One region of the Acidovorax sp. LjRoot66 genome, then DNA from elsewhere that is predicted to be linked to it. Evidence: riboswitches for the same ligand, from Rfam matches in the RefSeq annotation. Region 1 holds a riboswitch; the other holds the start of a gene.
The links. Region 1 has a riboswitch for S-adenosylhomocysteine ahead of metH (methionine synthase). Riboswitches for the same ligand answer to the same signal wherever they lie in the genome.
Positions count from the first base shown of each region.

Region 2: another riboswitch for S-adenosylhomocysteine. It lies ahead of ahcY (adenosylhomocysteinase); the one in region 1 lies ahead of metH (methionine synthase).

Region 1 covers NZ_CAXUQU020000001.1:579,990-595,750, forward strand. The annotation lists gene ACSQ3Y_RS02730 (hybrid sensor histidine kinase/response regulator) at 1-213, opposite strand, end outside; gene urtA (urea ABC transporter substrate-binding protein) at 405-1,673, shown strand; gene urtB (urea ABC transporter permease subunit UrtB) at 1,758-2,672, shown strand; gene urtC (urea ABC transporter permease subunit UrtC) at 2,713-3,915, shown strand; gene urtD (urea ABC transporter ATP-binding protein UrtD) at 3,943-4,686, shown strand; gene urtE (urea ABC transporter ATP-binding subunit UrtE) at 4,716-5,405, shown strand; gene fmdA (formamidase) at 5,463-6,692, shown strand; gene ACSQ3Y_RS02765 (FmdB family zinc ribbon protein) at 6,707-7,075, shown strand; gene ACSQ3Y_RS02770 (aliphatic amidase) at 7,113-8,135, shown strand; gene ACSQ3Y_RS02775 (LysR family transcriptional regulator) at 8,143-9,066, opposite strand; partial or broken gene ACSQ3Y_RS02780 (amino acid ABC transporter substrate-binding protein) at 9,248-10,146, shown strand; gene ACSQ3Y_RS02785 (aminotransferase class V-fold PLP-dependent enzyme) at 10,146-11,477, shown strand; gene ACSQ3Y_RS02790 (hypothetical protein) at 11,510-12,265, shown strand; S-adenosyl-L-homocysteine riboswitch at 12,283-12,378, shown strand; gene metH (methionine synthase) at 12,408-15,146, shown strand; gene fahA (fumarylacetoacetase) at 15,181-15,761, opposite strand, start outside.
Region 2 covers NZ_CAXUQU020000001.1:6,439,319-6,455,079, reverse strand. The annotation lists gene ACSQ3Y_RS30225 (hypothetical protein) at 1-4, opposite strand, end outside; gene ACSQ3Y_RS30220 (peptide chain release factor 3) at 119-1,747, opposite strand; gene ACSQ3Y_RS30215 (SDR family oxidoreductase) at 1,869-2,645, opposite strand; gene ACSQ3Y_RS30210 (TetR/AcrR family transcriptional regulator) at 2,720-3,370, opposite strand; gene ACSQ3Y_RS30205 (DUF2855 family protein) at 3,449-4,540, shown strand; S-adenosyl-L-homocysteine riboswitch at 4,578-4,655, shown strand; gene ahcY (adenosylhomocysteinase) at 4,729-6,162, shown strand; gene ACSQ3Y_RS30195 (TlyA family RNA methyltransferase) at 6,275-7,264, shown strand; gene metF (methylenetetrahydrofolate reductase [NAD(P)H]) at 7,261-8,112, shown strand; gene ACSQ3Y_RS30185 (hypothetical protein) at 8,165-8,776, shown strand; gene ACSQ3Y_RS30180 (septal ring lytic transglycosylase RlpA family protein) at 8,976-9,452, shown strand; gene ACSQ3Y_RS30175 (23S rRNA (adenine(2030)-N(6))-methyltransferase RlmJ) at 9,492-10,379, opposite strand; gene ACSQ3Y_RS30170 (serine/threonine protein kinase) at 10,674-12,563, shown strand; gene rplM (50S ribosomal protein L13) at 12,769-13,200, shown strand; gene rpsI (30S ribosomal protein S9) at 13,212-13,604, shown strand; gene ACSQ3Y_RS30155 (DUF6776 family protein) at 13,694-14,407, shown strand; gene ACSQ3Y_RS30150 (bactofilin family protein) at 14,546-14,971, shown strand; gene erpA (iron-sulfur cluster insertion protein ErpA) at 15,006-15,371, shown strand; gene mdtD (multidrug transporter subunit MdtD) at 15,470-15,761, shown strand, end outside.

The DNA.
Region 1 (15,761 bases):
CCCGCCGATGGCCTCCAGCGCCAGGAAGGACAGCGAGCCGAACGCCGTGTTCGCCACGCGGAACTCGCTCCAGCGCCGAAAGCTCTTGGGGGTGTAGCGCAGTGCGTAGTCCTCCATGGTCTCGTCGGCCACCCAGGCGTTGTACTCGCGCCGGAAGCGAAAGATCGTCTGCTGGGCAGGTTGCGGTGCGCCGGACGGAGGGGTGGAGGGCATGCACGGGGCCCATGCAAGAAACGTTCTAGCAACGCTTGCCGCGAGGTGCGTACGCAGGGGCTACGTTAATTGACGTATGGGCGCGTACCAGGGTTGTCCCTAATCTTGGCACCAGCGCGGCACCCACGGCAACCCAGCCGGCCGGCGCCGCACACCACCCCAACCCGTCTGTAGCAAGGAGCGTTTTCACCATGAAGCACCTCACCGATCCGAATGCCCTGGGCCTTCCTCCCTCCACGGACGGCGGCCGCCGTCGCCTGCTGCAGGCCATGGGCGCCGCATCGATGGCGGGCCTGCCCGCCTGGTCCTTCGGCCAGACCACCGCCGCCGTCAACACCACCAAGCTGGCCGTGACGGACACCGAAGTCACCGTGGGCCAGCTGCATTCGGCCACCGGCACCATGGCCATCTCCGAGACCGGCTCCATCCAGGCCGAGCAGCTCGCCATCGACCAGATCAACGCCATGGGCGGCGTGCTGGGCCGCAAGATCAAGGTCATCAAGGAAGACGGCGCCTCCGACTGGCCCACCTTCGCCGAAAAATCCAAGAAGCTGCTCATCAACGACCACTGCGCCGCCGTGTTCGGCTGCTGGACCAGCGCCTCGCGCAAGGCCGTGCTGCCGGTGTTCGAAAAAGAGAACGGTCTCTTGTACTACCCCACCTTCTACGAAGGCCTGGAGCAGTCCAAGAACGTGATCTACACCGGCCAGGAAGCCACGCAGCAGATCCTGTACAGCCTGGAGTGGGCCAAGACCGAGAAGAAGGCCAAAACCTTCTTCCTGATCGGGTCGGACTACATCTGGCCGCGCACCTCGATGAAGATCGCGCGCAAGCACGTGGAGAACTTCCAGAAAGGCAAGATCGTGGGCGAGGAGTACTACCCGCTGGGCAGCACCAACTTCGGCTCGCTGATGAACAAGATCAAGGTGCAAAAGCCCGACTGCCTGTTCGTCGCCGTGGTGGGGGGCTCCAACGTGGCCTTCTACAAGGCGCTCAAGGCTGCCGGCATCACGGGTGACAAGCAACTGCTGGTCACGCTGTCGGTCACCGAGGACGAGATGACAGGCGTGGGCGGCGAGAACTTCGCGGGCTTCTTCTCGTCGATGAAGTACTTCCAGTCGCTGGACAACGAGAACAACAAGAAGTTCGTCGCCGCCTTCAAGGGCAAGTACGGCAAGGACGCCGTGATCGGCGACGTGACCCAGGCCGGCTACCTCGGCCCGTGGCTGTGGAAGGCCGCGGTCGAGAAGGCCAAGAGCTTCGACGTGGACAAGGTGGTGGCCGCCTCGCCGGGCATCGAGCTCAAGACCGCACCCGAGGGCTACGTCAAGCTCGACGCCAACCACCACCTGTGGAGCAAGTCGCGCATCGCCATGGGCATGCCGGACGCGAGCTTCAAGGTCGTTGCCGAATCGCCGGAATTGATCAAGCCCGATCCGTTCCCCAAGGGTTACCAGTAAATCCTCCCGCTGCAGCGTCCGGCCCACCAGGCCGGGCCGCCGCATGGCCGCCCCCTTGTTTGCCGTGAATGGAGTCTGGCACCCATGAACTTTTCAGAAATGCTCAACATCGGCCTCATGCAGGGCTTTGCGGGCCTGAGCCTGTTTGCCGTGCTGCTGCTCATGGGCCTGGGGCTGGCCATCATCTTCGGGCAGATGGGCGTGATCAACATGGCGCATGGCGAGTTCATGACCATCGGCGCCTACACCATCTACCTGGGCTCCACGCTCGCGTCGACGCATGCGCCGCAGCTGGTGGCCTACTATTTTCCGGTGGCCATCGTGGCGGCCTTCGGCTTTGCCTTTGCCGCGGGCTGGCTGGTGGAGTGGGGGCTGATCCGCCACCTGTACAAGCGCCCGCTCGATACGCTGCTGGCCACCTGGGGCATCAGCCTGGCGCTGCAGCAGTGCTTTCGCACCTTCATCGGCCCCAAGGAAGTGAGCCCCACCTTGCCCGACTGGCTGCTGGGCTCGTGGGCGCCCGTCGAGGGCCTGGACATCCCCATCAACGGCATGTTCGTGCTGGGCCTCACGGCGGTGGTCACCTGCGGTGTGCTGCTGGCGCTGCACCGAAGCTGCTGGGGCCTCAGGGTGCGTGCCACGGTGGCCAACCGCGTGATGGCCAACGCCACGGGCATCGATACGCAAAAGACCGACCGCCTGACGTTCGCCATCGGCTGCGGCATTGCCGGTGTGGCCGGGGCCGCCTTCACCACCATCGGCTCCACGGGGCCGACCTCGGGCTCGCTGTACATCGTGGATGCCTTCCTGGTCGTCACCTTCGGCGGTGCGGCCAGCCTGCTGGGCACGGTGGTCTCGGCCTTCGGCATCGCGCAGACCCAGTCCATCACCGAGTTCTTCCTGGCCGGCTCCATGGCCAAGGTGATCACGCTGTCGCTGATCGTGCTGATCCTGATGGTGCGGCCGCAGGGCCTGTTCGCCTCCAAGGTGCGCCGCTGAGCGTTTGTCGATTTCACCCTGAGTTCACCGGAGTCACTTCATGAATGCCCTCAAAGCCTGGATCCAGCGCTACCAGCTCGCCAGCCTGGTGCTGCTCACCGTGCTGCTGGCCGTGGTGCTGCCACTGGCGCTCGACATCTTTCGCCTGAACCTGGTCGGCAAGTACCTCACCTACGCCTTCGTGGCCATCGGCCTGGTCATGGTCTGGGGCTATGGCGGCGTGCTCAGCCTGGGGCAGGGCGTGTTCTTCGGCCTGGGCGGCTACGCCATGGCCATGTTCCTCAAGCTCGAAGCCTCCGACCCGGTCAGCACCAAGATCCAGTCCACCCCCGGCATCCCCGACTTCATGGACTGGAACCAGATCACCGAGCTGCCCGCGTTCTGGGTGCCGTTCAAGAGCCTGCCGTTCTCGCTGGCCGCGGTGATCGTGGTGCCCACGCTGCTGGCATGGATCGTGAGCTTCGCCATGTTCAAGCGCCGCGTGGGCGGGGTGTACTTCGCCATCATCACCCAGGCCGTGGCGCTGATCTGCACCGTGCTCATCATCGGCCAGCAGGGCTACACCGGCGGCGTCAACGGCATGACCGACCTCAAGACCCTGTGGGGCTGGGACACGCGCACCGACAGCGCCAAGTACATCCTGTACTACGTGTGCGTGGCGTTGCTGGTGCTGTCCATCGTGCTGTGCCGCTTCATCCAGACCAGCAAGCTCGGCACCCTGCTGCTGGCCATGCGCGACAAGGAAGACCGCGTGCGCTTTTCGGGCTACGACGTGGCCAACTTCAAGGTCTTCACCTTTTGCCTGGCCGCCGCGCTGTCGGGCATCGGCGGCGCGCTGTTCTCGCTGCAGGTGGGCTTCATGTCGCCGAGCTTCGTGGGCATCGTGCCCTCCATCGAGATGGTGATCTATGCCGCCGTGGGCGGGCGCATGAGCCTGGTGGGTGCGGTCTACGGCACCTTGCTGGTGAATGCGGGCAAGACCTATTTTTCCGAGAGCTTTCCCGACCTGTGGCTGTTCCTCATGGCGGCCCTGTTCATCGGCGTGACCATGGCCTTCCCCATGGGACTGGCCGGCCTGTGGGAGAGCCACATCGTGCCCTGGTGGAAGGGCCGGCGCGAAGCGCTGCGCCAGGCCGCCGTGCCACCCCCCGCCACCGCCCCGCGCGCGCCCACTGACGCCGAAGCCGCCAAGGCCCAGCATGCGCCCGGCCTGCCCGAAGGCACCAGCAGCCAGAGCGCCTGAGCGCACCCCGCACCCGGAGCACCCTTCATGAGCAACACCGACTTCGCCCTGGCCGTGGAAGACCTCACGGTCTCGTTCGACGGCTTCAAGGCCATCGACGCCCTCACGCTGTACGTCGACAAGAACGAGCTGCGCGTGATCATCGGCCCCAACGGCGCGGGCAAGACCACGCTGCTGGACCTGATCTGCGGCAAGACGCGCGCCACCGGTGGCAGCATCAAGTTCAAGAACGAGGAGCTCACGCGCATGGCCGAGCACAAGCGCGTGCGCTTAGGGATAGGCCGCAAGTTCCAGACCCCCTCGATCTACGAGAACCTCTCGGTGTTCCAGAACCTGGAGGTCTCCTACCCCTCGGGCCGCTCCGTGTTCGGCGCACTCGCCTTCCGTTGCACCCCCGCAGTGAAGGAGCGCGTGCAGGCCGTGGCCGACGATATCGGCCTGGGCGACAAGCTCGCCACCGAGGCCGGCCTGCTCTCGCACGGCCAAAAGCAGTGGCTGGAGATCGGCATGCTGCTGATGCAGGAGCCCGAGCTGCTGATGCTGGACGAGCCGATTGCCGGCATGAGCGCGCGCGAGCGCGAGCTCACGGCCGAGCTGCTGCAGCGCATCTGCAAGAACCGCGCGGTGATCGTGATCGAGCACGACATGGAGTTCGTCAAGCGCATCGCGCACAAGGTCACCGTCATGCACCAGGGAAAGATCCTGGCCGAAGGCTCGATGGACAAGGTCCAGAACGACCCCAAGGTGATCGACGTCTACCTCGGCCACTGACCGACCACCCCCCGCACAGGAGCACCCATATGTTGGAAGTCAAGGACCTGTTCGTGGCCTACGGCCAGAGCGAAGCACTGCACGGTATCTCGTTCTCGGGCCGGGCCAACGAGACCGTGGCCATCATGGGCCGCAATGGCATGGGCAAGACCACGCTGTTCAAGAGCCTCATGGGCGTGATGCCGGTCAAGAGCGGCAGCATCAGCGTGGCCGGCCAGGAGGTGACGCGTGACGAGAGCTTTCGCCGCGTGGCCAAGGGCATCGCCTACGTGCCCCAGGGCCGCATGATCTTTCCGACACTGACGGTGGAAGAAAACATCCAGACGGGCCTCGAAAACTCGAAGACGCGCGAGATCCCCGAGGAGATCTACGCCCTGTTCCCCGTGCTCTGGGACATGCGCCGGCGCAAGGGCGGCAACCTCTCGGGCGGGCAGCAGCAGCAACTGGCCATTGCGCGCGCGCTGGTCACCGACCCCAAGGTGCTGCTGCTCGACGAGCCGACCGAAGGCATCCAGCCTTCCATCATCAAGGACATCGCCCGCGCCCTCAACGAGATCCGCAAGCTGCGCCAGATCACCATCGTGGTCAGCGAGCAGGTGCTCTCGTTCGCCATGGACGTGGCCGACCGCCTGTTCGTCATCGAAGGCGGCCGCCTGGTACACGAGACCGCGCGTGCCGACACCGATCAGCAGCACATCAAGGCCTACCTTTCCGTCTGATCCTCTCTCCCGTCTCTTTTCGTTCCCCTTCCACAACCATCCAAGGAGCAACACGCCATGGCCGATACCCTGATCAAGGTGGACCTCAAGCAGTCCCCGTACGAGAACCCGCTGGTACACAACCGCTGGCATCCGGACATCCCCATGGCCGTTTGGGTGGAGCCCGGCGCGGAGTTCAAGCTCGAGACCTACGACTGGACCGGTGGCGCCATCAAGAACGACGACAGCGCCGACGACGTGCGCGATGTGGACCTGTCCACCGTGCACTTTCTCTCGGGCCCGGTGGGCGTCAAGGGCGCCGAACCGGGCGACCTGCTGGTGGTGGACCTGCTCGACATCGGCGCGCGCGACGACAGCCTGTGGGGTTTCAATGGCTTCTTCTCCAAGAAGAACGGCGGCGGCTTCCTCACCGAGCATTACCCGCTGGCGCAGAAGTCCATCTGGGACTTCCACGGCATGTTCACCAACAGCCGCCACATTCCGGGCGTGAACTTCGCGGGGCTGATCCACCCCGGTCTCATCGGCTGCCTGCCCGACCAGAAGATGCTCGACGCCTGGAACGCCCGCGAGGCCGAGCTGATCGCCACCGATCCCGATCGTGTGCCCGGCCTGGCCAACCCGCCCAACGGTGTGACGGCCCACATGGGCCAGCTGCAGGGCGAGGCCAGGGCCAAGGCCGCCGCCGAGGGCGCACGCACCGTGCCGCCGCGCGAGCATGGCGGCAACTGCGACATCAAGGACCTCTCGCGCGGCTCCAAGGTCTACTTCCCGGTCTACGTGGAAGGCGCGGGCCTGTCGGTGGGCGACCTGCACTTCAGCCAGGGCGACGGCGAAATCACCTTCTGCGGCGCCATCGAGATGGCCGGCTGGGTGCACATGAAGGTCAGCTTGATCAAGGGCGGCATGGCCAAGTACGGCATCAAGAACCCGATCTTCAAGCCCAGCCCCGTTACGCCCAACTACAAGGACTACCTGATCTTCGAGGGCATCTCGGTCGACGAATCGGGCAAGCAGCACTACCTCGATGTCACGGTGGCCTACCGCCAGGCCTGCCTGAACGCCATCGAGTACCTCAAGAAGTTCGGCTACAGCGGCGCGCAGGCCTATTCCATCCTGGGCACCGCTCCGGTGCAGGGCCACATCAGCGGCGTGGTGGACGTGCCCAACGCCTGCGCCACGCTGTGGCTGCCCACCGAGATCTTCGACTTCGACATCAACCCCACGGCCGCTGGCCCGGTGAAGATGCTCGACGGCAGCATCGACATGCCGATCTCGCAAGACAAGTAGCAAGGCAGGCCCCCATGCCCACCTACGACTACGCCTGCGCCGACTGCGGCAACTTCGATGCGCTGCGCAGCGTGGCCCTGCGCAACGAGCCCTGCGCCTGCCCCGCCTGCGGGGCGGCTGCGGCACGCGTGTTCGCCCATGCGCCGCACCTGGCCTGCGTGAGCCCCGAGCAGCGCCGCGCGCACGACACCAACGAGCGCGCCCAGCACACCCCGCGCTCGTCCTCGCGCGATGGTGATGCCGGCAGCTACGGCCGGCTGCGCCATCCCTCGGGGTGTGGTTGCTGCAGCGGCGGCGGCACTACCAAGCGCGGCGGGACGGTCACGGCACCGAATGGCGCCAAGACTTTTCCCACCAAAAGGCCCTGGATGATCAGCCATTGACGCTGGCCACCGAGTACCGATCCAAGGAGAACCCGCCATGATCCACGGCGATATTTCGAGCAGCAAGGACACCGTTGGCGTCGCGGTCGTCAACTACAAGATGCCGCGCCTGCACACCAAGGCCGACGTGCTGGACAACGCGCGCAAGATCGCCGACATGCTGGGGGGCATGAAGACCGGCCTGCCGGGCATGGACCTGGTGATCTTCCCCGAGTACAGCACCCACGGCATCATGTACGACCGCCAGGAGATGATGGAGACCGCCACCACCATTCCTGGCCCCGAGACGGAAATCTTCGCGGCTGCCTGCCGCAAGGCCAAGGTCTGGGGAGTGTTCTCGCTCACGGGGGAACGGCACGAGGAGCATCCGCACAAGATGCCCTACAACACGCTCATCCTGATGAACGACCAGGGCGAGATCGTGCAGAAGTACCGCAAGATCATGCCCTGGACGCCCATCGAGGGCTGGTACCCCGGCGACCAGACCTATGTGAGCGACGGGCCCAAGGGCCTGAAGATCAGCCTCATCATCTGCGACGATGGCAACTACCCCGAGATCTGGCGCGACTGCGCAATGAAGGGCGCCGAGCTCATCGTGCGCTGCCAGGGCTACATGTACCCGGCCAAGGAGCAGCAGATCCTCATCAGCAAGGCCATGGCCTTCGCCAACAACACCTACGTGGCGGTGGCCAATGCGGCGGGGTTCGATGGCGTGTACAGCTACTTCGGCCATTCGGCACTGATCGGCTTCGACGGCCGCACCCTGGGCGAGTGCGGCGAAGAGGAGTACGGCGTGCAGTATGCGGCCCTGTCCACCAGCCTGATCCGCGACTTCCGCAGGAACGGCCAGTCCGAGAACCATTTGTTCAAGCTGCTGCACCGCGGCTACACCGGCCTCCTCAACTCCGGCGAGGGGGACAAAGGCGTGGCCGCCTGCCCCTACGGCTTTTACCAGCGCTGGGTGACCGACCCCGAGAGCACGCGCGCCGCGGTGGAGGCGCTGACGCGCGACACGGTGGGCACAGCCGAATGCCCCATCGATGGCATTCCGCACGCATAGGCCCGGGTCAGGGTCGCTCTGTGCCATCCCCCATCGGGAACGCCTGGAAAGCGCGCGTGAAGTCGCAGCAGGACTGGGCCAGCATGGTGATGGACGACACCAGCGCACTGCGGTGCTCGCCCTTGTACAGCGCCACGTAGGGCACGGGCGGCAGGGGTGGGTCCACTTCCAGCACGGCCAGCAGGCCGGCGCCGATCAGCGGGTCCAGGCAGTGGCGCGGCAGGTAGCTCACGCCCAGCCCCGAGATGGTCAGGCCGATCAGCGCGATCAGGTTGCTCACCACGATGGCGTCCGAGGGCTCGGCGCCCAGTTCCTTCATCCATGCGTCGTAGCGCCGGCCGGTGCCTGACGACTGCCCCTGCACCAGCAGCCGCTGGTGCGCGAGCTGGTGCAGGCGCACCGGGCCGGCGGGCAGCAGGCCGGGCTGGCACATCCAGGCGCTCTCCACCTGGCCCACGGCCTTGGCGGGCAGGCGCGCATCGGCAAACGCATCGGGCACGATGACCAGGTCCAGGTCATCGGCCAGCAGCTTGTCGCGCAGCGGCAGGCTGCCGTCCACGTCTGGCTCCAGCGTCACCTTGGGGTAGTGCTGCTGCACCAGCGCCACCAGCCGGGGCAGCCAGGTCATGGCCGTGAGTTCGGTCACGCCGATGCGCAGGCGCCGCTCGATCACCCCCGGCTTGCTGAACTGCTCCACCGCCGCATCGCGCTGGCGCAGCAGCTGGCGTGCCAGCACGAACATCTCTTCGCCCTTTTCAGTGAGCCGTGCGGTGCGCTGGCTGCGGTCGAACAGCGGGGTGTCGAACAGCTGCTCCAGCTCATGCACCCGTTTGGACACGGCCGACTGCGAGGTGTGCAGCTTGTGTGCCGCCTGGGCAAAGCCGCCCAGTTGGGCGATCCAGTACAGGGCTTCGAGCTGCTTGAAGGTCATCATGGGAGTGCGTGGCTTTCAAATCACTTTTATTCATGCAATTCGAGCACAAAAAATCGCTTTTTTTAAAGTAAGAGCAATTCCAGAATCCGTTCCAGCCCGCCACCGAATGCACTGACCGAGAGATTTCCGGTGGCGACCCTGGTCCCGTCGACCGCCCCGCTTTTCTGGAAAGACCGCCATGCACCTCTTCAAGATGTCTGCTCTCGCTGCATTGGGCGCCACCGTGCTGGTATCCGCTGCGATGGCGCAGGAGATCGACACCCTGCGCAAGATCAAGGAGAGCGGCACCATCCACATTGGCAACCGCGACAGCTCCGTCCCCTTCTCGTACAAGCCTGCGGGCAGCGGTGACCCCGTCGGCTTTTCCAACGACATCTGCCTGAAGATCGTCGACGCCGTCAAGGCCAAACTCGGCCTGCCTGCGCTGCGCGTGCAGTACACCCTGCTCAATTCGCTGAACCGCATTCCACTGATACAGAACGGCACCGTGGACCTGGACTGCGCCACCACCACCAATTCGGTGACACGCCAGCAACAGGTCGCATTTGCGCCCAGCCACTTCGTCACCAACATCACTGTGGCGGTCAAGAAGAAGTCGGGCATCACCTCGCTGGCAGACCTGGCGGGCAAGAGCGTGGCGACCGTGGCCGGCAGACCTCGATCCAGTTGCTGCGCAGCTTCCGCCGCACAGAAAACCTGGAGGTGCAGGAGATTTCGGGCAAGGACACTGCCGACGCCTTCCTGCTGCTGGCCAGTGACCGGGCCGTGGCCTACGTGCTCGACGACGTGCAGCTCGCAGGGCTGATTGCCGTGTCACCCAACCCTGGTGACTACGTGATCTTGAAGGACGTGGTGCTGCGCCAGGAGCCCTACGGCATCATGCTGCGCAAGAACGATGCGCCCTTTCAGGCGCTGGTGGACCAGACTGTCACGCAGCTCATGAAGTCCGGCGAGATGGAGCGCCTGTATGCGCGCTGGTTCACCCAGCCCATCCCGCCGAGCAATATCAACATCAACTTTCCGATGACCGATGCGGTGCGCGAGGCCTACCGCAACCCCAACAACAAGGGGGTGTGATGGCTGCATCCTCTCTGACCGGGCATCCCGACGGCCTGCTGTTCCCCGAGGACCTGATGCGGGCGGTGCGCGAGCGTTTCCTGCAGGTGGAGCATGACCACCGCGGGAGTGAGCGCCTGTACTTCGACAATGCGGGCGGCTCGCTGCGCCTGAAGGCCGCCGTGGAGCGCATGGGCCAGGTCGATGCCGTGCCCGACAACACCGAGCGCATCCACGAGGTGGCGCGCGAGCTGCAGGGCGTGCAGGCCACAGGTGCGGGTGACCTGCGCACATTGCTCAACGCGCAGGGAGGCAGCGTCTATGCGGCCCTGACCGCATCAGGCGCCATGTTCGACATGGTGCGCGCCGTGGCCGAGAACGTGCCCGGCACCAATATGGTTACCACGGTGCTTGAGCACCCCTCGTCCTTCGACGCCATGGAGCACTACGCGCGCCAGACCGGGCGCGAGCTGCGCGTGGCGCCGAGCAACCCAGCCACCGGCGGTGTCGACGTGGATGCCATCGTGCGCCTGGTGGATGGGGGCACCTGCCTGCTCAACGTGATCTATGCGTCCAACATATCGGGCGCCAAGCTCGACATGGTGCAGATCGTGGAGCGCGCCCGCGCCGTGAAGCCCGACCTGTACATCATCGTGGACGCCGTGCAGCATGCGCCCCACGGCCTGATCGACCTGCAGGCCACGCCGGTGGATGGCATCAACATCGCGCCCTACAAGTTCTTTGGCTGCCGCGGCTCGGGCCTCGCCTGGCTGTCGGACCGCGCGGCCGCATTGCCCCACCACAAGCTGGCCGGCAAGGCGCCCGATTTCTGGGACCTGGGCAGCGCTGCGCCATGGCAGTTCGCGGTGCTCACCGAAATCATGGACTACGTGTGCTGGCTGGGCGATGCCTCGGGTGTTGCCGCGCCCGGTGCCGCAGGCCGCCGCGAGCGCTTTGCTGTGGGCATGGAGCGCATCCTGCTGCACGAGCGCGCACTGCTGGCGCGCCTGCTCGACGGCAGTGCCGAGGTGCCCGGGCTGCGCGCCATGGAGGGCGTGCAGGTCTACCTGGACCATGGCGACCTGGCGCGGCGCGATTTGATCATCGCCATCGGCCTTTCGGGGATCGACTGCACCCAGGCGGTGCACGAGTACGGCCTGCGCGGCGTCACGGTGTACGAGCGCAGCGCGGCCAGCATCTACTCGCGGCGCATGCTCGAATCGTTCGGGCTGCAGGGCGCCGTGCGGGTCTCGCCGCTGCACTGCCACTCGCCCGCGGATGTCGACCGGTTCCTGCACACCACGCAGGACATCGTGCGCGATGTCGCTGCGCGTTCGCTCGCGATTGCGTAGGCCGGGACAGCCATGGCCATAATGCGGCCCACATGGTGGCGCCTGCATCCCTTCTCCCTTCGTTTTTACCCCTGGCCTGCGCGGCCCTGACCGCCCTGGCCCTGCTGGCTGGCTGTGCGGCCCCGGCGCCCACCCCGCGCGGCGAGGTGCGGGGTGCGCCCACCAGCACGGGCGAGCTGGCCCAGTCCGATGTGAACCGCATGGCCACCCTGGCCATGCGCGACAACCTGGCCAGCCTGACCCTGCTGATGGACAAGCTCTACCGCCGCAACCCGGCCGAGTGGCGCAAGGCCGGCGCGGCCAGCCGTGAGCAGGCCATGGAGCAGGTGCGCGCCGCCATCGCGCAGCGCCAGCCCTGGGCGCCGCTGCAGGGCCGGCGCGACATCGCCGCCCTGGCGTTTGCACTGGCGCCCGAGTTCACGGGCGACCGGGTGGCCGCGTTCATCGTCGCCTCGGCCGACATGCTGGTCACCGCCCATGGCGGCAAGAGCGAGTTCTTTTTGCTCGACTCGCTCGACGCCCAGCACCTGTACAACGCCGCCCGCAACGTCGAATCGGCCGTGTGGCTGCTGTCCCAGCGGCGCAATGCCGCGGGCCAGCCGCTGCTGTGGGCCGACGAGATCGGTCCCCAGGGGCGCAACCTGAGCTTCGAGCGCGAATTCGGCAAGGTCATCGCCCGCCTGGACCTGGTGGCGCTGGTGGTGACCGAAAAATACCGCCGCGCGGCCATCAGCTATGTGCAGGGGATTGTGGGGGGCACTTTCCTGCAATTCCTCCCTGTGCGCTGAGCAGGTAAAATCATGCCTCCCCCGAGGAGCGTTGCAGCGGACCGCCCAGGCACACAGATGCCGGCTGTTCGTCAGGCTCGGGGCCGACCACCCCGCAACGACGCTCACCTACGTTACTGAACCGATTGCGCAGGTGAGTCTGATGTCCGCCCTTCCCATGCCCCCCCTGAAGCTGTCCGGCCTGGAGCCCGTCTCCATTGGCGAGGGCACGCTGTTCGTCAACATCGGCGAGCGCACCAACGTCACCGGCTCCAAGGCCTTCGCCCGCATGATCCTGAACGGGCAGTACGAGGAGGCCCTGGCCGTGGCCCGCCAGCAGGTGGAGAACGGCGCCCAGGTCATCGACATCAACATGGACGAGGCCATGCTCGACAGCAAGGCGGCCATGGTGCGCTTTCTGCAGTTGATCGCCTCCGAGCCCGACATCGCGCGCGTTCCCATCATGGTCGACAGCTCCAAATGGGAGGTGATCGAGGCCGGCCTGCGCTGCGTGCAGGGCAAGGGCATCGTCAACTCCATCTCCATGAAGGAGGGCGTCGACAAATTCAAGCACGAGGCGCGCCTGGTGCGCCGCTACGGCGCTGCCGCCGTGGTCATGGCCTTCGACGAGCAGGGCCAGGCCGACACCTACGAGCGCAAGATCGAGATCTGCGAGCGCGCCTACCGCGTGCTGGTCGACGAGGTGGGCTTCCCGCCCGAGGACATCATCTTCGACCCCAACATCTTCGCGGTGGCCACCGGCATCGAAGAGCACAACAACTACGCGGTCGACTTCATCGAGGCCGTGCGCTGGATCAAGCAGAACCTGCCCGGCGCCAAGGTCTCGGGCGGTGTCTCCAACGTGAGCTTCAGCTTTCGCGGCAACGACCCGGTGCGCGAGGCCATCCACACCGTGTTCCTGTACCACGCCATCAAGGCCGGCATGGACATGGGCATCGTCAACGCCGGCATGGTCGGCGTCTACGACGACCTGGAGCCTACGCTGCGCGAGCGCGTGGAGGACGTGGTGCTCAACCGCCGCCCCGATGCCGGCGAGCGCCTGGTCGAGGTGGCCGAGACCGCCAAGAGCGGTGCCAAGGACGAGAGCAAGCGCCTCGAATGGCGCGGCACGCCCGAGGCCCCCAAGACCGTGGGCGAGCGCCTGTCGCACGCGCTGGTGCATGGCATCACCGATTTCATCGTCGAAGACACCGAAGAGGCCTACCAGATCGTGCTGGCCAGGGGCGGGCGCCCGCTGCACGTGATCGAAGGCCCGCTGATGGACGGCATGAACGTCGTGGGCGACCTGTTCGGCGCGGGCAAGATGTTCCTGCCCCAGGTGGTGAAAAGCGCGCGCGTGATGAAGTCCGCCGTGGCCCACCTGATCCCTTACATCGAGGAGGAAAAGCGCCTGGACGAGCTGGCCGGGCGCGACGTGCGCAGCAAGGGCAAGATCATCATCGCCACCGTCAAGGGCGATGTGCATGACATCGGCAAGAACATCGTCACCGTCGTGCTCCAGTGCAACAACTTCGAGGTGGTGAACATGGGCGTGATGGTGCCCTGCCACGAGATCCTGGCGCGCGCCAAGGTCGAGGGTGCCGACATCGTCGGCCTGTCGGGCCTGATCACCCCCAGCCTCGAAGAAATGCAGTACGTGGCCGGCGAAATGCAGAAGGACGAGCACTTCCGCATCAAGAAGATCCCGCTGCTCATCGGCGGTGCCACCACCAGCCGCGTGCACACCGCCGTGAAGATCGCGCCGCACTACGAAGGCCCCGTGGTCTACGTGCCCGATGCCTCGCGCAGCGTGAGCGTGGCCCAGAGCCTGCTGGGCGACGGCGTGGACCACTACGTGCAGGAGCTCAACGCCGACTACGACAAGGTACGCACCCAGCACGCCAACAAGAAGCAGACCCCGCTGTGGTCGCTGGCCAAGGTCCGCGCCAACAAGACCCCGGTGGACTGGGCTGCGTTCAAGCCCACCGTGCCGCGCGCGCTGGGCCGGCGCGTGTTCAAGAACTTCGACCTGGCCGAGCTGGCGCGCTACATCGACTGGGGCCCGTTCTTCCAGACCTGGGACCTGGCCGGCCCGTACCCCGCCATCCTGACCGACGAAGTCGTTGGTGTGGAGGCCACGCGCGTGTTCGCTGATGCGCAGGCCATGCTGAAAAAGATCATCGAGGGCCGCTGGCTCACCGCCAGCGGTGTGATGGGCCTGTACCCGGCCAACAGCGTGAACGACGACGACATCGAGTTCTACACCGACGAGACGCGGACCGAGGTCGCCATGACTTGGTACGGCATGCGCCAGCAGACCGAAAAGCACGTCATCGACGGCGTGACCCGCCCGAGCCGCTGCCTGGCCGACTTCGTTGCGCCCAAATCCAGCGGCATCGCCGACTATGCGGGCATGTTCGCCGTGACGGCGGGCCTGGGCATCGAGAAGAAGGAAAAGGCCTTCATCGACGCGCTCGACGACTATTCCGCGATCATGTTCAAGAGCCTGGCTGACCGCCTGGCCGAGGCCTTTGCCGAGTGCCTGCACCACCGCGTGCGCACCGACCTGTGGGGCTATGCGGCAGGCGAGCAACTGACCAACGACGAGATGATCGGCGAGAAATACGCCGGCATCCGCCCCGCGCCCGGCTATCCTGCCTGCCCCGACCACAGCGCCAAGAGCGAGTTGTTCCGCGTGCTGCAGTGCGAGGAGGTGGGCATGACCCTGACCGAGAGCCTGGCCATGATGCCGGCCGCCAGCGTGAGCGGCTTCTACCTGGGCCACCCCGAGAGCACGTACTTCAGCGTCGGCAGGATCGGCGATGACCAGCTGCACGACATGGCGCAACGCCGCGGTATGGACGAGGCCGTGCTGGCGCGGCTGCTGGCGCCCAACCTGTAAAAGGCAGCCCCTCCAAGGGGCCGCCGGCGGGGCGTCAGGCGATGATGGTTCCGCTCACTTCGCCCAGGCCGATGCGCACGGCGCCTTCGCGCTCGCACCAGCCCTTGAGGGTCAGCGTGTCCCCGTCTTCCAGGAAGCTGCGCTTCTCGCCATTGGGCAGGGTCACGGGCTGCTTGCCGCCGCCGGTCAGCTCCAGCAGCGAGCCAGCTTCGCTGGCCTCGGGGCCCGAAAGCGTGCCTGACCCCATCAAATCGCCGGGCTGCAGGTTGCAGCCGTTCACCGTGTGGTGCGCCACCAGTTGCGCGGGCGTCCAGTACGCGGCGCGCTGGGTGTTGGTCAGGGCCAGGCGCACAGCGGGCTCGCCGGCTTCCCGCATGCGCGCGGTCTGCAGCAGCACCTCCAGCGCGATGGTGAAGGCGCCTTGGGCGCGGTTGCCGGGCGAGTCGAGGTAGGGCAGGGGCTGCGGGTCAGCCGCGTCGCGCTCGAACGGGGCGCGAAACGGCGCCAGCGCCTCCATGGTCACCAGCCAGGGCGAAAGCGTGCTGGCGAAGTTCTTCGACAGGAAGGGGCCGAGCGGCTGGTATTCCCAGCCCTGGATGTCGCGCGCGCTCCAGT
Region 2 (15,761 bases), 5.9 Mb from region 1:
GCATGAACCGCTGCAGCAGGCCGGCCGCCCTGCCACGGAGCGCAGGCCGTGCTATCGAGGACTGGGCGTGCCGCATGGAGGGAAGATGGCCGGGAGATGGCTGCTGGGAGGAAGAGGTTCAGCCCGCGCTGCCCAGGCTCAGCCCGGCGTGTTCGCGCAGCGGGTGGAAGTGGATCTTGGGAAAACGCTCCTGTGCCAGCCGCACGTCGTAGGGTGAGGTGCACAGGTAGGCCAATGCATTGGCAGCGTCGTGCGACAGGCGCATGGGGTAGGCGTCGGTGAAGGCGCGCAGATCGGCCGGGCTGTCAGCGGTAATCCAGCGGGCGCCGGTGTACTGGCAGCCTTCCAGGCGCACATCGGCGTCGTACTCGGCGCGCAGGCGGTGCTGCACCACTTCGAACTGCAGCTGGCCCACGGCGCCCAGCAGCATGGGGCCGCCGACGTCGGGCTTGAAGACTTGGATGGCACCTTCCTCACCCAACTGGGCCAGGCCCTGCTGGAGCTGCTTGGTGCGCAGCGGGTTCTTGAGGATCACGGTCATGAACAGCTCGGGCGCGAAGAACGGCAGGCCGGTGAACTGCAGGTTGGCGCCATCGGTGATGGTGTCCCCGAGCTGCACGCCGCCGTGCGTGGTGAAGCCGATGATGTCGCCCGCGTAGGCCTCTTCCACCGCCTCGCGGCGCTGGGACATGAAGGTCACGACCGAGGTCGGGCGCAGCTCCTTGGCGGTGCGCTGCACCTTGAGCTTCATGCCGGGGGTGTACCTGCCCGAGGCCACGCGCACGAAGGCGATGCGGTCGCGGTGGTTGGCGTCCATGTTGGCCTGCACCTTGAACACCACGCCGGCAAAACCCTCGTCCTCGGGCTGGATGGTCTTCACCACGGGCTGCTTGTTCACCTGCAGCGTGCTCACGCGCGGGCCGGGGGGCGGCGCCATGTCCACCAGGGCGTCGAGCACCTCCATCACCCCGAAGTTGTTCACCCCGGAGCCGAAGAACACGGGCGTCAGCTTGCCGGCCAGGAAGGCCTCGTGGTCCCACGCGGGCGAGGCGCCCACGGCCAGCTCCATGCTTTCGAGCGCGGCATCGAACTCGGCGCCGAAGCGCGCGCGCAGGTTCGCCTCGTCCGACAGCGGGATGGCCTCGAAGTCCTGCGGGCGGCGCTCGCTGCCGGACTCGAACACCGTCATGGTCTTGGTGCGCAGGTTGATGATGCCGCCGAAGGCCTTGCCCTGGCCCACGGGCCAGGTCATGGGGCAGCAGGGCATGCCAAGCTCGCGCTCCACTTCGTCCATGATGTCCAGCGGGTCGCGCACTTCGCGGTCCATCTTGTTCACGAAGGTGATGATGGGCGTGTCGCGTTGGCGGCAGACCTCGATCAGGCGGCGCGTCTGCGCTTCCACACCGTTGGCCGCGTCGATCACCATCAGCGCCGAGTCCACGGCGGTGAGCACGCGGTAGGTGTCTTCCGAGAAGTCCTTGTGGCCGGGGGTGTCTAGCAGGTTGATCACGTGCTCGCGGTACAGCATCTGCATGACCGAGGAGGCCACCGAGATGCCGCGCTGCTTTTCGATCTCCATCCAGTCGGAGGTGGCGTGGCGGCTGGCCTTGCGGCCCTTGACGGCGCCGGCGATCTGGATCGCGCCCGAGAACAGCAGCAGCTTTTCGGTCAGCGTGGTCTTGCCCGCGTCGGGGTGGGAAATGATGGCAAAGGTGCGGCGGCGCCGGGTTTCGGGGGCGTAGGACACAGGGGAATTCCAGGAGAGGGGTGGGCAGCGCGCACGCTGCGGCAGTCGGTGGGGCAGCCCATGGGGCGCCCGGATCCTCCGATTTTACCGGGCCGGCGCCCCCGCCTCCTGCGGCCGCCCCTCAGGTCGCCTGTGCCTGGGTGTGGCGCGCATACATCTTCTGCATGCCGCCCAGCCAGCGTTCGTAGTCCTGGCCCTTGTTGCGAAAGTACTGCGCCACCTCGGGGTGGGGCAGCACCAGGAAGCGCCCGTCTTGCATGGCGGCCAGCACGTCGCCTGCCACCTGCTCGGGCGGCAGGATGCCGTCGTGGGAGGCCGAGCCACCGTCACCCGTGACCATGGCGGTCTGCACCGACTGCGGGCACAGGCAGGCGACACCCACGCCCTTGCGGCCGTAGGCGATGCGCAGCCACTCGGCAAAGGCCACGGCCGCATGCTTGGTGACGGCGTAGGGCGCGGATTCAACGATGGTCAGCAGCCCGGCCGCCGAGGCCGTGACGAGGAAGAAGCCCTCGCCGCGCTCCACCATCTCGGGCACCACGGCGCGGGCCGCCCAGACATGGGCCATGCCGTGGATGTTCCACATGGCGTCCCACAGCGGGTCTTCGAGCTCGATGCCGCCCGGGCGGCCCAGGATGCCGGCGTTGGAGATATAGGCGTCCACACGGCCGTAGCGCTCGCGCGTGGTGGCCACCAGGGCCTGGATATCGGCTTCGCGCGCAACGTCGCAGCGAACGGCCAGCCCACCGATCTCGTCGGCCACGGCTTGGGCCGGTTCCAGGTGCAGGTCGGCCACGACCACAGCGCGGGCGCCTTCCTGTGCAAAACGCCGCGCGATGCTGCGGCCGATGCCACTGGCGCCGCCGGTGACGACGATGACCTTGTCCTTCGGGTCCATGGGGTGCTCCTTCTTCTGTGAGGGCGCCAGTGTGGAGTGCCGGGCAAAGCGCAGCAGCCGCGCAGGTGACAGGTTCAGGGTGGCGGATTGGCGGCCTGCCGGATGGCGGCGCAGCACAGCTGTTCCATGCCATCGGCCCATTGCCGCATGGCTGCAGGATCGAGCTGGAGCAACAGCACATAGCGCCGCCCGCCCCAGGCCGACAGGTGCAGGGTGTAGGCTATCTCCGGCCCCGGCGGGTGGGGCAGGTCTGTGCAGGCGGCGAACACATGGCCCCAGGCCGCAGCCAGCTCTTCGTGGGCGCGGCGGTGGTGGTGCGGCTCGGCCATGGCGCCTTCCAGCGCCAGCATGTCGGGGTGGAAGGTCGGCAGCTCGGGCGCATCCACGCCGCAGACCAGGCGCACCAGGTGGTGGATGCGCTCCTCCCAGCGCAGGCCGGCGGGCTGCACGGCCTCGCGGTCGATGGCGGCGAGCAGGGCTTCGATGCAATGGCGCACATAGCCCGAGAGCAGGGCCGTTTTGTTGGGGAAGTAGTCGTAGAGCGTGCCCACGGCGATACCGGTTTCCAGCGCCACGTTGCGTGTGGTGAGCTTGTCCCAGCCGTCGCGCTGCCAAATCCGAACAAAGGCGTCGTAGATGGCCTGCACGGTGAAGCGGGCGCGGGCCTGGCGCGGCCTTTTCAACGGCCTGGCAGCCGCAGCGGCGCTGGGTGGCCGGGCCTTCATCGGTTTCCGAACCCGCTGCAGGGCAGGGCGCCATACAGTGACCGCAGCGCATTTCCACCACCGTACCGGAGACACACCATGACCATGCAGACCCGCCTGTTGACCGACAAGAATGCATTGAATCACACCCGCGCCGTGCAATCGCCCCTGGCGCCACTGCAGCCCGGCGAGGCCCTGCTGCGCGTGGACCGCGTGGCCGTGACGACGAACAACATCACCTACGCCGCCTTCGGCGATGCCATGAAGTACTGGGACTTCTTTCCCACGGGTGAGGAGGGCTGGGGCCATATGCCCGTGTGGGGCTTTGCCGAGGTGGTGGCCTCCGACGTGGAGGGCGTGGCCGCGGGCGAGCGCTTCTACGGCTATTGGCCGATTGCCAGCCACCTGCGCATGCAGCCCGTGCGCGTGACGGCGCGGGGCTTCTACGATGGCGCGGAGCACCGCCAGGGCCTGACCTCGGCCTACAACCAGTACGCGCGCACCAGCGCCGATCCGGCCTACCGGGCCGCCGACGAGAACTGGCAGATGCTGGTGCGGCCGCTGTTCATCACCTCATTCATGCTGGCGGACTTCCTCGCGGACAACGCGTTCTTCGGTGCGCAGCGCCTGGTTTTCTCCAGCGCGTCGAGCAAGACGGCCTTCGGCACCGCGTTCTGCCTGCTGGGTCTGGAGGGCATCGAGCGGGTGGCGCTCACCTCGCCGCGCAACAGCGCCTTCGTGCAGGGCCTGGGGTGCTACGACCGCACCGTGGCCTATGGCGAACTGGAGGCGCTGGATACGGCCGTGCCCACACTGTATGTGGACTTTTCGGGCGACGAGGACCTGCGCGCGCGGGTGCACCACCACCTGGGCGATGCGCTGGTCTACGACTGCTATGCTGGCTCGGCCCAGAACACGCATTTCCTGCGCGATACCGCGCTGCCCGGGCCGGCCCCGGCGTTCTACTTCGCTCCGGTGCAGATCCGAAAGCGCAATGCCGACTGGGGCCCGGAGGTGGTGAACCAGAAGTTCAACGCCGCGCAGCGCGCCTTCATCGACCGCATCAGCGATGCCCGCCAGCCCTGGATGCAGGTGCAGGAGCACCAGGGCTTTGCGGCGGCGCAGGCGCTGGTGCAAGACCTGCATGCCGGACGCATTGATCCGCAGCGGGGCCACGTGGTCATTCTATGAATGGTCTGTGCCCGGGCCTTTTCCTTATAATGCGCGCATCCGAGGAGCGTTGCAGCGTCCCCAGCACTGGCGGGGCGTGAGGCTCGGAGTCATCTAGCAACGACGCTCATCCACTTCTCGTGTGGTGAGCCTTCTGTCTCTCCCCGCGCTGAACGTGGTCTTTCAAACATGCTTTGGAGCACACCATCATGAACGCACGCGTCAACGCCCCGGTCAACACCGACTGCATCATTGCCGACATCGGCCTGGCCGCCTGGGGCCGCAAAGAGATCCGCATCGCCGAAACGGAGATGCCTGGCCTGATGGCCATCCGCGAGGAATTCGCTGCCCAGCAGGCACTCAAGGGCGCCCGCATCACCGGCAGCCTGCACATGACGATCCAGACCGCCGTGCTGATCGAAACCCTGCAGGCCCTGGGCGCCGACGTGCGCTGGGCATCGTGCAACATCTTCTCCACGCAGGACCATGCCGCTGCCGCGATTGCCGCCAACGGCACGCCCGTGTTCGCCATCAAGGGCGAAACCCTGGCCGAATACTGGGACTACACCCACCGCATCTTCGACTTCGGGCCTGCCGGCAGCGAAGGCGAAGGCCCCAACCTGATCCTGGACGACGGTGGGGACGCCACGCTGCTGATGCACCTGGGCCAGCGCGCCGAGAAGGATGCCTCGCTGCTGGAGAACCCCACCAGCGAAGAAGAAACCTGCCTGTACGCCTCCATCAAGGCCAAGCTGGCCGTGGACCCGACCTGGTACACCCGCAAGAGCGCCCAGATCATCGGCGTGACCGAAGAGACCACCACGGGCGTGCACCGCCTCAAGGAAATGTCGGCCAAGGGCACGCTGCTGTTCCGCGCGATCAACGTCAACGACTCGGTGACCAAGAGCAAGTTCGACAACCTGTACGGTTGCCGTGAGTCGCTGGTGGACGGCATCAAGCGCGCCACCGACGTGATGATCGCTGGCAAGGTGGCCTGCGTGGCCGGCTACGGCGACGTGGGCAAGGGCAGTGCCCAGGCCCTGCGCGCGCTGTCGGCCCAGGTCTGGGTGACCGAGATCGACCCCATCAACGCCCTGCAGGCTGCGATGGAAGGCTACAAGGTCGTGACCATGGAGTACGCCGCCGACAAGGCCGACATCTTCGTCACCACCACCGGCAACAAGGACGTGATCACCCATGACCACATGAAGGCCATGAAGGACCAGGCCATCGTCTGCAACATCGGCCACTTCGACAACGAGATCCAGGTCGCGTCGCTCGAGCAGTACGAGTGGGAAGAGATCAAGCCCCAGGTGGACCACGTGATCTTCCCGGACGGCAAGCGCATCATCCTGCTGGCCAAGGGCCGCCTGGTGAACCTGGGCTGCGGCACGGGCCACCCGAGCTTCGTGATGTCCAGCTCGTTTGCCAACCAGACCATCGCCCAGATCGAGCTGTTCATGCACAAGGACCGCTACGAAAACGGCCAGGTCTACGTGCTGCCCAAGCACCTCGACGAAAAGGTTGCCCGCCTGCACCTGAAGAAGGTCGGCGCCATGCTGACCGAGCTGTCCGACGAGCAGGCCGCCTACATCGGCGTGTCCAAGCAAGGCCCTTACAAGCCCGACACCTACCGCTACTGATCGGCTGCTGCCGCCGGTGCCCTTGCCTTCTGGGTAAAGGCACCGGCGGCGGTGAACGCCTTCGTGCCCTCGAGGCCCTGAAATCCATTGCCCTCGGGTGAGAGAGTGACGCATGCGCGCAGATGTTTTTTTGGTGGAATCCGGCCATGCCACCACACGGTCGCAGGCACAGCGCCTGATCGCCGCAGGGGTGGAGTGGCGCCTGTCGCCACTGTCGCCCTGGCAGAAGGTGGGCAAGAACGGTGACGAGATTCCCTCGGTGGCCGAGTTGCGGCTGCTCGACGACGCGGAGGTGAAGTACATCTCGCGCGGCGGGCTCAAGCTCGAAGGCGCGCTCAAGGCGGTGGGCCTGTCCGTCACCGGGCTGCGCTGCCTGGACGTGGGCCAGAGCACCGGCGGCTTCACCGACTGCCTGCTGCAGCAGGGCGCGGTGCAGGTGATCGGCGTGGACGTGGGCCAGGCCCAGTTGCACGAGAGCCTGCGCAGCGACGTGCGCGTGGTCTGCGTGGAAGGGCTGAATGCGCGATCGGTGACCGCGCAGACGCTGAAGGAAGCCTGCGAGCAGGCGATCTCGGACCCGGTGGGCGGCGCGGTGGCAGACGACGTGCAGCCCGAAAACCCGTACCGCTGGATGTCGGGCGATGGCGAGGTCACTGACTACGACGACAGCGACGATGTGAGCGACGACGACATCGAGGCGGACGCTGCCAAGGGTGGCACGCCGGCAGACACGGAGCCCACGCCCCGATCCGGGCTGCGCCGCCGTGCGGGTTACGACAAGGTGGACACCACGCCAAGCTTCGAGCTCATCGTGGGCGACCTGTCGTTCATCTCGCTCACACTGGTGCTGCCGGCGCTGGTGCCGCTGCTGGCGCCCGAGGGCCAGCTGCTGATGCTGGTCAAGCCGCAGTTCGAATTGCAGCCCGGCCAGGTGGGCAAGGGCGGCATCGTGCGTGACGAATCCCTGTACGCGGTGGTCGAGCAGCGCATCCGCGACTGCTGTGCCGGTCTGGGCCTCACGGTGCAGGCCTGGCTGGACAGCCCCATCAGCGGTGGCGACGGCAACCGTGAATTCTTTGTTTTTGCCAGGAGGGCCGCATGAATGCAGCCAAGGCGCAGGCCACCGGCTTTCCGGTAAGCCTCGAGTTCTTTCCCACCAAGACGCCGGCAGGTGCTGACAAGCTGCGCGCCGAGCGCCAGCAGCTGTATGCGCTGAGCCCTGAGTTCTGCTCCGTCACCTATGGTGCGGGCGGCTCCACGCAGGAGGGCACCTTCGGCGCCGTGCGCGAGATCCTGGCCGAAGGCGTGCCTGCGGCCTCGCATTTCTCGTGCATCGGCGCCACGCGCGAATCGGTGCGCCAGGAGCTGGCGCAGCTCAAGGCCATGGGCGTCAAGCGCCTGGTGGCGCTGCGCGGCGACCTGCCCAGCGGCTATGGCGCGGGCGGCGAGTTCCAGTACGCCAGCGACCTCGTGGCCTTCATCCGGGCCGAGACGGGGCGCGACTTCCACATCGAAGTGGCCGCCTACCCCGAGGTGCACCCCCAGGCGCGCTCGCCGGAGGCCGACGTCAAGGCCTACCTGGCCAAGGTGCAGGCGGGTGCCGATGCGGCCATCACCCAGTATTTCTACAACGCGGATGCCTATTTTCGCTTCGTGGACGACGTGCAGCGCCTGGGTGCCAGCATTCCGGTGGTGCCCGGCATCATGCCGATCACCAGCTCCACCCAGCTCATGCGCTTCTCGGATGCCTGTGGCGCCGAGATCCCGCGCTGGATCCGCCTGCGCCTGCAGGCCTTCGGCGACGACACGGCCAGCATCAAGGCCTTTGGCCTCGACGTGGTGACCGATCTGTGTGACAAATTGCGCAGCGAGGGCGTGCCGGCTCTGCACTTCTACACCATGAACCAGAGTGCTGCCACGCTCGAAATTTGCCGCCGGCTGGTGCTGTAACCGGGCCGAAACGGTAATATCCATACCCTTTGTTTCATTTTTCTGGTGCGCCATGAAGGTTGTATTTGCGGTGATGCTGGCCCTTTTGGCTGGGCTTGGTGTGTCCAATGTGGGAGCGCAGACGCGCTACCACTGCCGGGATGGCAATGGGAATGACTACAGCCTGTCGCGCCCGTGCCCGAGTGGCAGCACCACCCGGACGGTGGAGGCGGGACCTGCCCCGTCTTCCTATTCGTACAGCCAGCCTTCCCGTCCCACGGTAGTGCGCACGGCGCCCGACGTGCCGGACCACTACAGCTACATGAGTGGGCGCTGCCGCTCGCTGGACGAAAACATCCGCAACGCCTACTCGCGCAAGATCGCGCCCGACGTGGTGCAGGGCATGCAGCGCGAGTACCGCCGCGACTGCAGCGAGGAGGAGCGCGATGCGTCGCGCCGCATGTACGACGAGCGGCGCTCCGGCGACCGCCAGCGCCGCGACGAGGAGCAGTCTGCCCAGGCGGCGGCCGACGCGGCGCGCCAGCAGGATGCCCGCCAGGTCCAGCAATGTGCGGAATCGCAGCGCATCCTGAACGCCAAGCGCGCCCGGACCGACCTCACCGAGGGCGAGCGGGGCGACCTGAAACGCTTTGAAGAGGCGTTTCTTGCGCGCTGCAAGCGCTGATTTTTTGCGAGGAATCGCCTGCGCGCTGGTGGCCTGCCTGCTGTGGTGGCCATCCGCATGGGGCGAGGAAGCGGGGTTGCGCCTGGATGGTGCAACAGGCAGCGGCCTCAAGGTGCCAGCCGACGCGGCAGAGGTATTGCCGCTTCGCAATGGGGCTGCCGTGCCTTCCTATCCCACCCTGCCGTCTGATACGGCGGAAATGAACGACGACGAAGACGACTCCCCCGATGTAGACGAGAGCCCCCTGGAAACGGGGCTGGCCTCCTGGTATGGCCAGCGTTTCCACCGGCGGCGCACGGCCAGTGGCGAGCTGTTCGACATGAACGCCATGACGGCGGCGCACCGCACGCTGGCATTCGGTACCCGCATCTGCGTTCGCAGCCGGGAGACGGGCAAGGGCGTGGTGGTGCGGGTCAACGACCGGGGCCCGCACGTGGCCAATCGCATCGTGGACCTGAGCCGTGGCGCGGCGATGGCACTGGGGGTGCAAAGCCTGGGGCTCAAGGCCGTGGACGTCTTCCCTTTGGGCGCAGATGCGGTCACATGCCCGCCCGCTCCCCTGGACAACCTCTTGCAGCGTTTGGCCTCCCCTGAGGCCGATGAAGCGGGCGCACCAGCTGCCAGCAACGGTCGCCGCACACGTGCCGTGCCGCCGCGCTTGCGGCGTTCTCCCTGAGCGGGCGCCGCTGCGCTAAGCGGGGCCGTTCTCTTCTCTCTACCCGCCGGATTCCAGCGTGTGGGTGGCGTTCTTGTCCTGCGCCAGCAGCTCGGTCATCTGGGGCAGGGCTTCCTTGAGCGCGGCCTTGAGCGTGAAGGGGGGGTTGATCAGGAACATGCCGCTGGCCGGCAGGCCGGGGCGCTTGACGTCACCGGCGGCATTTTCGGTGATCTTGCTGGACTTGACGGTCAGCGTGGCATGCAACCAGCTTTTGCCCGCCTTGGTGGCCAGGGTCTTCAAGCGGCGTGGCAGGTCATGGGCTTCCGGGCGCGGGATGATCGGGTACCAGAACGCATAGGTGCCGGTGGCAAAGCGCTTGAGCGAATCCGCCGCCATGTCGAGCACCTTGGCGTAGTCGTTCTTCATCTCGTAGCTGGGGTCGCACAGCACCAGCGCGCGCCGGGCCGGCGGGGGCAGGAATTTCTTGATACCCTCGAACCCGTCCTCGTGCAGCACGGCCACCTGGCGGCCGGCTTCGAGTTGGGCCACGTTGCCCGCCAGCGCGCGCAGGTCGGTCGGGTGCAGCTCGAACAGCTTGAGCTTGTCGCGCTCGCGCAGCAGGCGCTGGATGATGAAGGGCGAGCCGGGGTAGACCCGCGTGGCCGCCCCCTGGTTGAAGGCGCGCACCATGTCCAGATAGGCCTGCAGGGCCGGCTGTAGCGCGGGAACGCCCGGAGCGATCAGCCGGGCGATGCCGTCGGCCGACTCGGCGCTGGTGTTGGCATAGTCGCCGTCCAGCCGGTACAGGCCTGCGCCCGCATGGGTGTCCAGCACGGTCAGGGCCGCATCTTTCTCGACAAGGTGTTGCAGGGCAGCAATCAGCACCGTGTGCTTGAGCACATCGGCGTGGTTGCCTGCATGGAAGGCGTGGCGGTAACTGAACATGCCCCAATGGTAACGAGGTCAGCGCCTGGGCCGATATTTCCGAGGCTGCAACCTCATCAGCGCGCACAACATTCGTCAATCGGGGCTTTCAGCCGCCACCGGTGGCACGGACAATGCAGGACAGGCAGAATTGCGTGCGGGGAGGTTCCTGCGTGACGTTTTTGGCAGATCGGTGGCTTTTTGTTTCAATGCCCCGTCTGTGATGCATCATGATCGCTGGTGCCGCGTGGCGGCTCCTTGCAGCAGTTTCCTGACCGCCGTCCCGGCTGCCTTTCCGCCCAGCTTTTTCGCACAATGATCGAAACCTCTGCTCCTGCTCCTGTCAGTGCCGTCAGCCATGTCGATGCGCTGCCGCCTGGAACGCGGCTGGCCGAGTTCGAAATCCTGGCGCTGCTGGGGGTGGGCGGGTTCGGCATGGTCTACAAGGCGTTCGACCATTCCCTGCACCGCGCGGTGGCCATCAAGGAGTACATGCCGTCGGCACTGGCCGGGCGTGCCCAGGGGCAATCGCTGTGGGTGCGCTCGTCATCGGACCAGCAGACCTTTCACGCCGGCCTCGAATCGTTCGTGGGCGAGGCCCGCCTGCTGGCGCAGTTCGACCACCCCTCCCTGGTCAAGGTGTTCCGCTTCTGGGAGGCCAATAACACCGCCTACATGGTCATGCCGCTGTATTCGGGCATGACCTTCAAGCAGGCGCGCGCCCAGATGCGCACGCCGCCCCCCGAGGAGTGGCTGCGCAAGCTGCTGTGGTCTGTGCTGGGAGCGCTGCGCGTGCTGCACGACGGCAAGACCCTGCACCGCGACATCTCGCCCGACAACATCTTCCTGCAGGACAGCGGCCCGCCGGTGCTGCTGGACCTGGGCGCAGCGCGCCATGCGATCAACGACAAGGACCACAAGCACACAGCCGTGCTCAAGGTGAATTACGCGCCCATCGAGCAGTATTCCGAAGGCGACGAGGATCTGCGCCAGGGCCCCTGGAGCGACCTGTATTCGCTGGGTGCGGTGGTGCATGGCTGCCTGTGCAACGACACGCCCCTGCCGGCCACCCTGCGCTCCATCAAGGACCGCATGGTGCCGTTCTCGCGGGTGGCCAAGACCGTCAAGAAGCAACTGGGCGTCGAATATTCGCCTGCCTTCGTGGCGGCGGTCTCGCAGGCGCTGTCGCTCAAGCCGGAAGACCGGCCGCAGAGCATCGATGCCTTCCTGCAGCTCATGGAGATGACCGCACCCCCGGAAGGCGTTGACCATTTCGACTTTCGCGCCGACCTGGGCGACATCTGGGTGGAGCCCGCGGACCAGCCCGGCCCCGGCCTCCTCACCCCGACGGTGGATGTGACGGCAGCCCCCGCCATCGTGGCCAACATCGCAGCCCAGGCGAACAAGGCGATGGAGGCGGCGGGCGAAGACCCTGCTGCCGATGGCTACCCCGATACCGTCCAGCGCGGAGGGGCCGACACCGTCTTCATGGACCCTGCGGACACCCAGGTCCTGGTGACGGCCGACCACGACCGCAAGGCAACGCGCCATGGCCGGGGCGAGGCCAGTGGTGCCGCAGGCCGGGTGCGCGCGGCACTGACGGAGTCCGAGCGTGCCGCTGCAGCCCTGGCTGCGCGTGCCGACCACCGGCCGGGCCGGATGCCGGTGTGGCTGGTGCTCGGCGCAGCCGGGCTGGCCGTGGCCGCCGCCGGGGTCTGGTGGTCGCAAGGCCGCAGCCCGAAGGCCGCACCCGCAGACGACATCATCACCGAGATGGCCGAGCCGGCGCCCGCTGCGTCCGAGGCGGTGGCCGTTCTGTTGCCGGCCTCGGAACCCGCGTTCGTGGTGGCCAGCGCGCCTGCGGACGCTACGCCCGGCGTTACCGATGCCGCCTCGGCGGCGGTGGTGGCCAAGCCCGCGCCCAAGCCCAAGCGCGCCGTGGCCTCCGAGCCGGCACCTGCGCCCGTCGTGGTCCATGAGGAGCCGCCACCACCGCCACCACCACCGCCTCCGGTGGAGCGCCCCCGTCCAGCGCCGGTGCGCGTGCCATCGCCCCAGGAGGCGTGCGCCGACGCCAGCTTCCTGGCGCGGCCCATGTGCATCCACAACGAATGCCAGAAGCCCTCCCAGGCGAATTCCGCCATTTGTGTGGAGAACAAGCGCCGCTACGACGCCGAAGAGGCGCGCCGCCGCCAGTCGCCCTGAGCCGGCTTGGTGCGCAATCGCGAGCCTTGCGTTGTTTTCGCCAGGCATGGCTTGCGCCGCATGCCCGGTAATTCGTATAATCGAGGGCTTCGCAGCGCTTTTGTGGTCCCGCGGCGAGGAATTACATGCCACCTAAGAGGCTTCCTTCAGAGAAGCACCGACCGTGGAAAAGGACCCGCCAAACCCTCTTTTGAAGAGAAAACTCATGACTACTACTTTCAGCGCCAAGCCCGCTGAGGTCGTGCACGAGTGGTTTGTGATTGACGCGACCGACAAGGTCCTCGGACGAGTAGCCAGCGAAGTTGCTCTCCGTTTGCGCGGCAAACACAAGGCCATTTACACGCCTCACGTCGACACCGGTGACTTCATCGTCATCATCAACGCCGCCCAGCTCAAGGTCACCGGCACCAAGTCCCTGGACAAGGTGTACTACCGCCACTCGGGTTACCCCGGCGGTATCACGGCCACGAACTTCCGCGACATGCAAGCCAAGCACCCTGGCCGTGCGCTGGAAAAGGCTGTCAAGGGCATGCTGCCCAAGGGTCCCCTTGGCTACGCAATGATCAAGAAACTCAAGGTGTATGGCGGTGCAGAGCATCCCCACACCGCCCAGCAGCCCAAGGCTCTGGAAATCTAAGGAGCCTTGAGATGATTGGTGAATGGAACAATGGCACCGGCCGTCGCAAGTCCAGCGTCGCCCGCGTGTTTCTGAAAAAAGGCACTGGCAAGATCACGGTGAACGGCAAGGACATCCAGTCCTATTTCGGCCGCGAAACCTCGATCATGATCGCCAAGCAGCCGCTCGCACTGACCAACCATGTCGAAACCTTCGACATCCAGATCAATGTGCACGGTGGTGGTGAGTCCGGCCAGGCCGGCGCTGCCCGCCACGGCATCACCCGCGCCCTGATCGACTACGACGCGACGCTCAAGCCCGCACTGAGCCAGGCCGGCTTCGTGACGCGCGATGCCCGCGAAGTGGAACGCAAGAAGGTCGGTCTGCACTCCGCACGCCGCGCCAAGCAGTTCTCCAAGCGTTAAGCCTGGACTGCCCTGCAAAAAAACCGCCTTCGGGCGGTTTTTTCGTTTAAGGTGCGCTCTTCGTTTTCGAGCACCTGTTTCCGCCTCCCATGCGTTTTCGCCTTCTTCGCCGCCGGCTGACCATCAGCGCCCCTCGGGTGGCCATTCGCAGCGCCATGCCCTGGCCCGTGCGCTGGCTGTTGCTGGCAGTGGTCTTCGGGCTGTGCGCCGCTGTGGCGCTGTGGGCCTTCGAGTTCGGCAAGTCCATCGCCGGGCTCGAATCCGGCGCCCGAGAGGAATTGGTGCGGCTGCGCGGCGAGGTGGCGCGGCTGGTGGAAGAGACCCAGCGCCAGCATGCCGTCTCGCAGACGGCCGAGAGCATCCTTACGGCCGACCGGGCCACCTTGCAGACCCTGATGACGCAGGTGCGGCAACTCGAGGCCGAGAACCGCACGCTGCGCGAGGACCTGGGCTTTTTCGAGCGCCTCATTCCTGCTGGCGGCGCCGAAGGCGTGGCCATCCGCGGCCTGCATGCCGAAATCGTGGGCGGCATGCAGTTGCGCTGGCAGGTGCTGGTGATCCAGGCCGCCCGCAACGCCCCCGAGTTCAACGGCAAGCTGGAACTGGTGCTGGCCGGCACGCAGGATGGCAAGCCCTGGACCCAGACCTTCCCCCAGAGCGCGGCCCTGCAACTGCGCCAGTACCGGCGACTGGAGGGCATGTTGACGCTGCCGCCCGATGCCGTGGTAAAAACCGTGACCGCGCGGGTGCTGGATGGCAGCACTGTGCGCACCTCCCAGACCATGGCCCTGGCGGCCGAATAGCCGCCGCCAGCCGCCGCCGCGTTGTCGCTGCGTGGGCACAGGATGCCAGGGCCTTGCCTTTCTTTTTGATGCGGATGGACCGCCTGCCGGCGCCTTTGGCGCGTGCGGGTCGTCGTCCCTGACCCAGGAGTTTTGCCCATGTTTTCCCGAAAAAAGCAGCCCCCGATCAAGAGCCTGGTGGCCCACGGCACCCGCATCGACGGCAATGTGCTGTTCGGTGAGGGCATGCGCATCGATGGCGAGGTGGTGGGCGACATCCGCTCGGGCACCGAGCAGCCCAGCATTCTGGTGATTTCAGAGTCGGCCCGGGTCGAGGGCGCGGTGCATGCCGACCATGTGATCGTCAACGGCTCGGTGACCGGGCCGGTGCATGCTGCCGAGCTGCTGGAGCTGCAGCCCAAGGCACGCATCACCGGCAACGTGCACTACAAGGCGCTGGAGATGCACCAGGGCGCCATGATCACCGGCCAGATGTGCCCTCTGGCCGCGGTGGCCGATGAAAAGCCCCCACTGCAGTTGTCGTCAAAGCCGGCGACCCCTGAATCCCCGACTGCTTTGCAGTAGTATTGGTTCCAAACCTGAAAATCGGAGTTTCCCCATGAGCGCAGTTGCCGAAAACATCCAGACCGAAATGCCTACCCCCATCCTGTTCACCGACAGTGCAGCAGCAAAGGTGGCGGACCTGATCGCGGAAGAAGGCAATCCAGACCTCAAGCTGCGCGTCTTCGTGCAGGGTGGCGGCTGCTCGGGCTTCCAGTACGGCTTCACCTTCGACGAAATCACGAACGAAGACGACACCACCATGACCAAGAATGGCGTGTCGCTGCTGATCGACGCCATGAGCTACCAGTACCTGGTGGGTGCCGAGATCGACTACAAGGAAGACTTGCAGGGTGCCCAGTTCGTGATCAAGAACCCCAACGCCACGACCACCTGCGGCTGCGGCTCCAGCTTCTCTGCCTGAGGACGCGGGGCCGTGCCCACGGCACCGCACTTCGCAGCAAGCCGCCTTCGGGCGGCTTTTCATTTGGGGCTCCTGATTCCCTCTTAGTCTGGCACTGCATGCAGCAAGAACAATCCCGCAAAGTCCTCCTTTGGCTGGTGGCCATCGGCTTCTTCATGCAGACGCTGGACGCCACCATCGTCAACACCGCGTTGCCGGCCATGGCGCGCAGCCTGGGCGAAAGCCCGCTGCAGATGCAGTCGGTGGTGGTTGCCTACTCGCTGGCCATGGCCATGCTGATCCCGGCCTCGGGATGGCTGGCCGACCGCTTCGGTTCGCGCCGCGTCTTCCTCTCGGCCATCGTGCTGTTCGTGCTGGGCTCGGTGTGCTGCGCGCTGGCCCAGAGCCTCG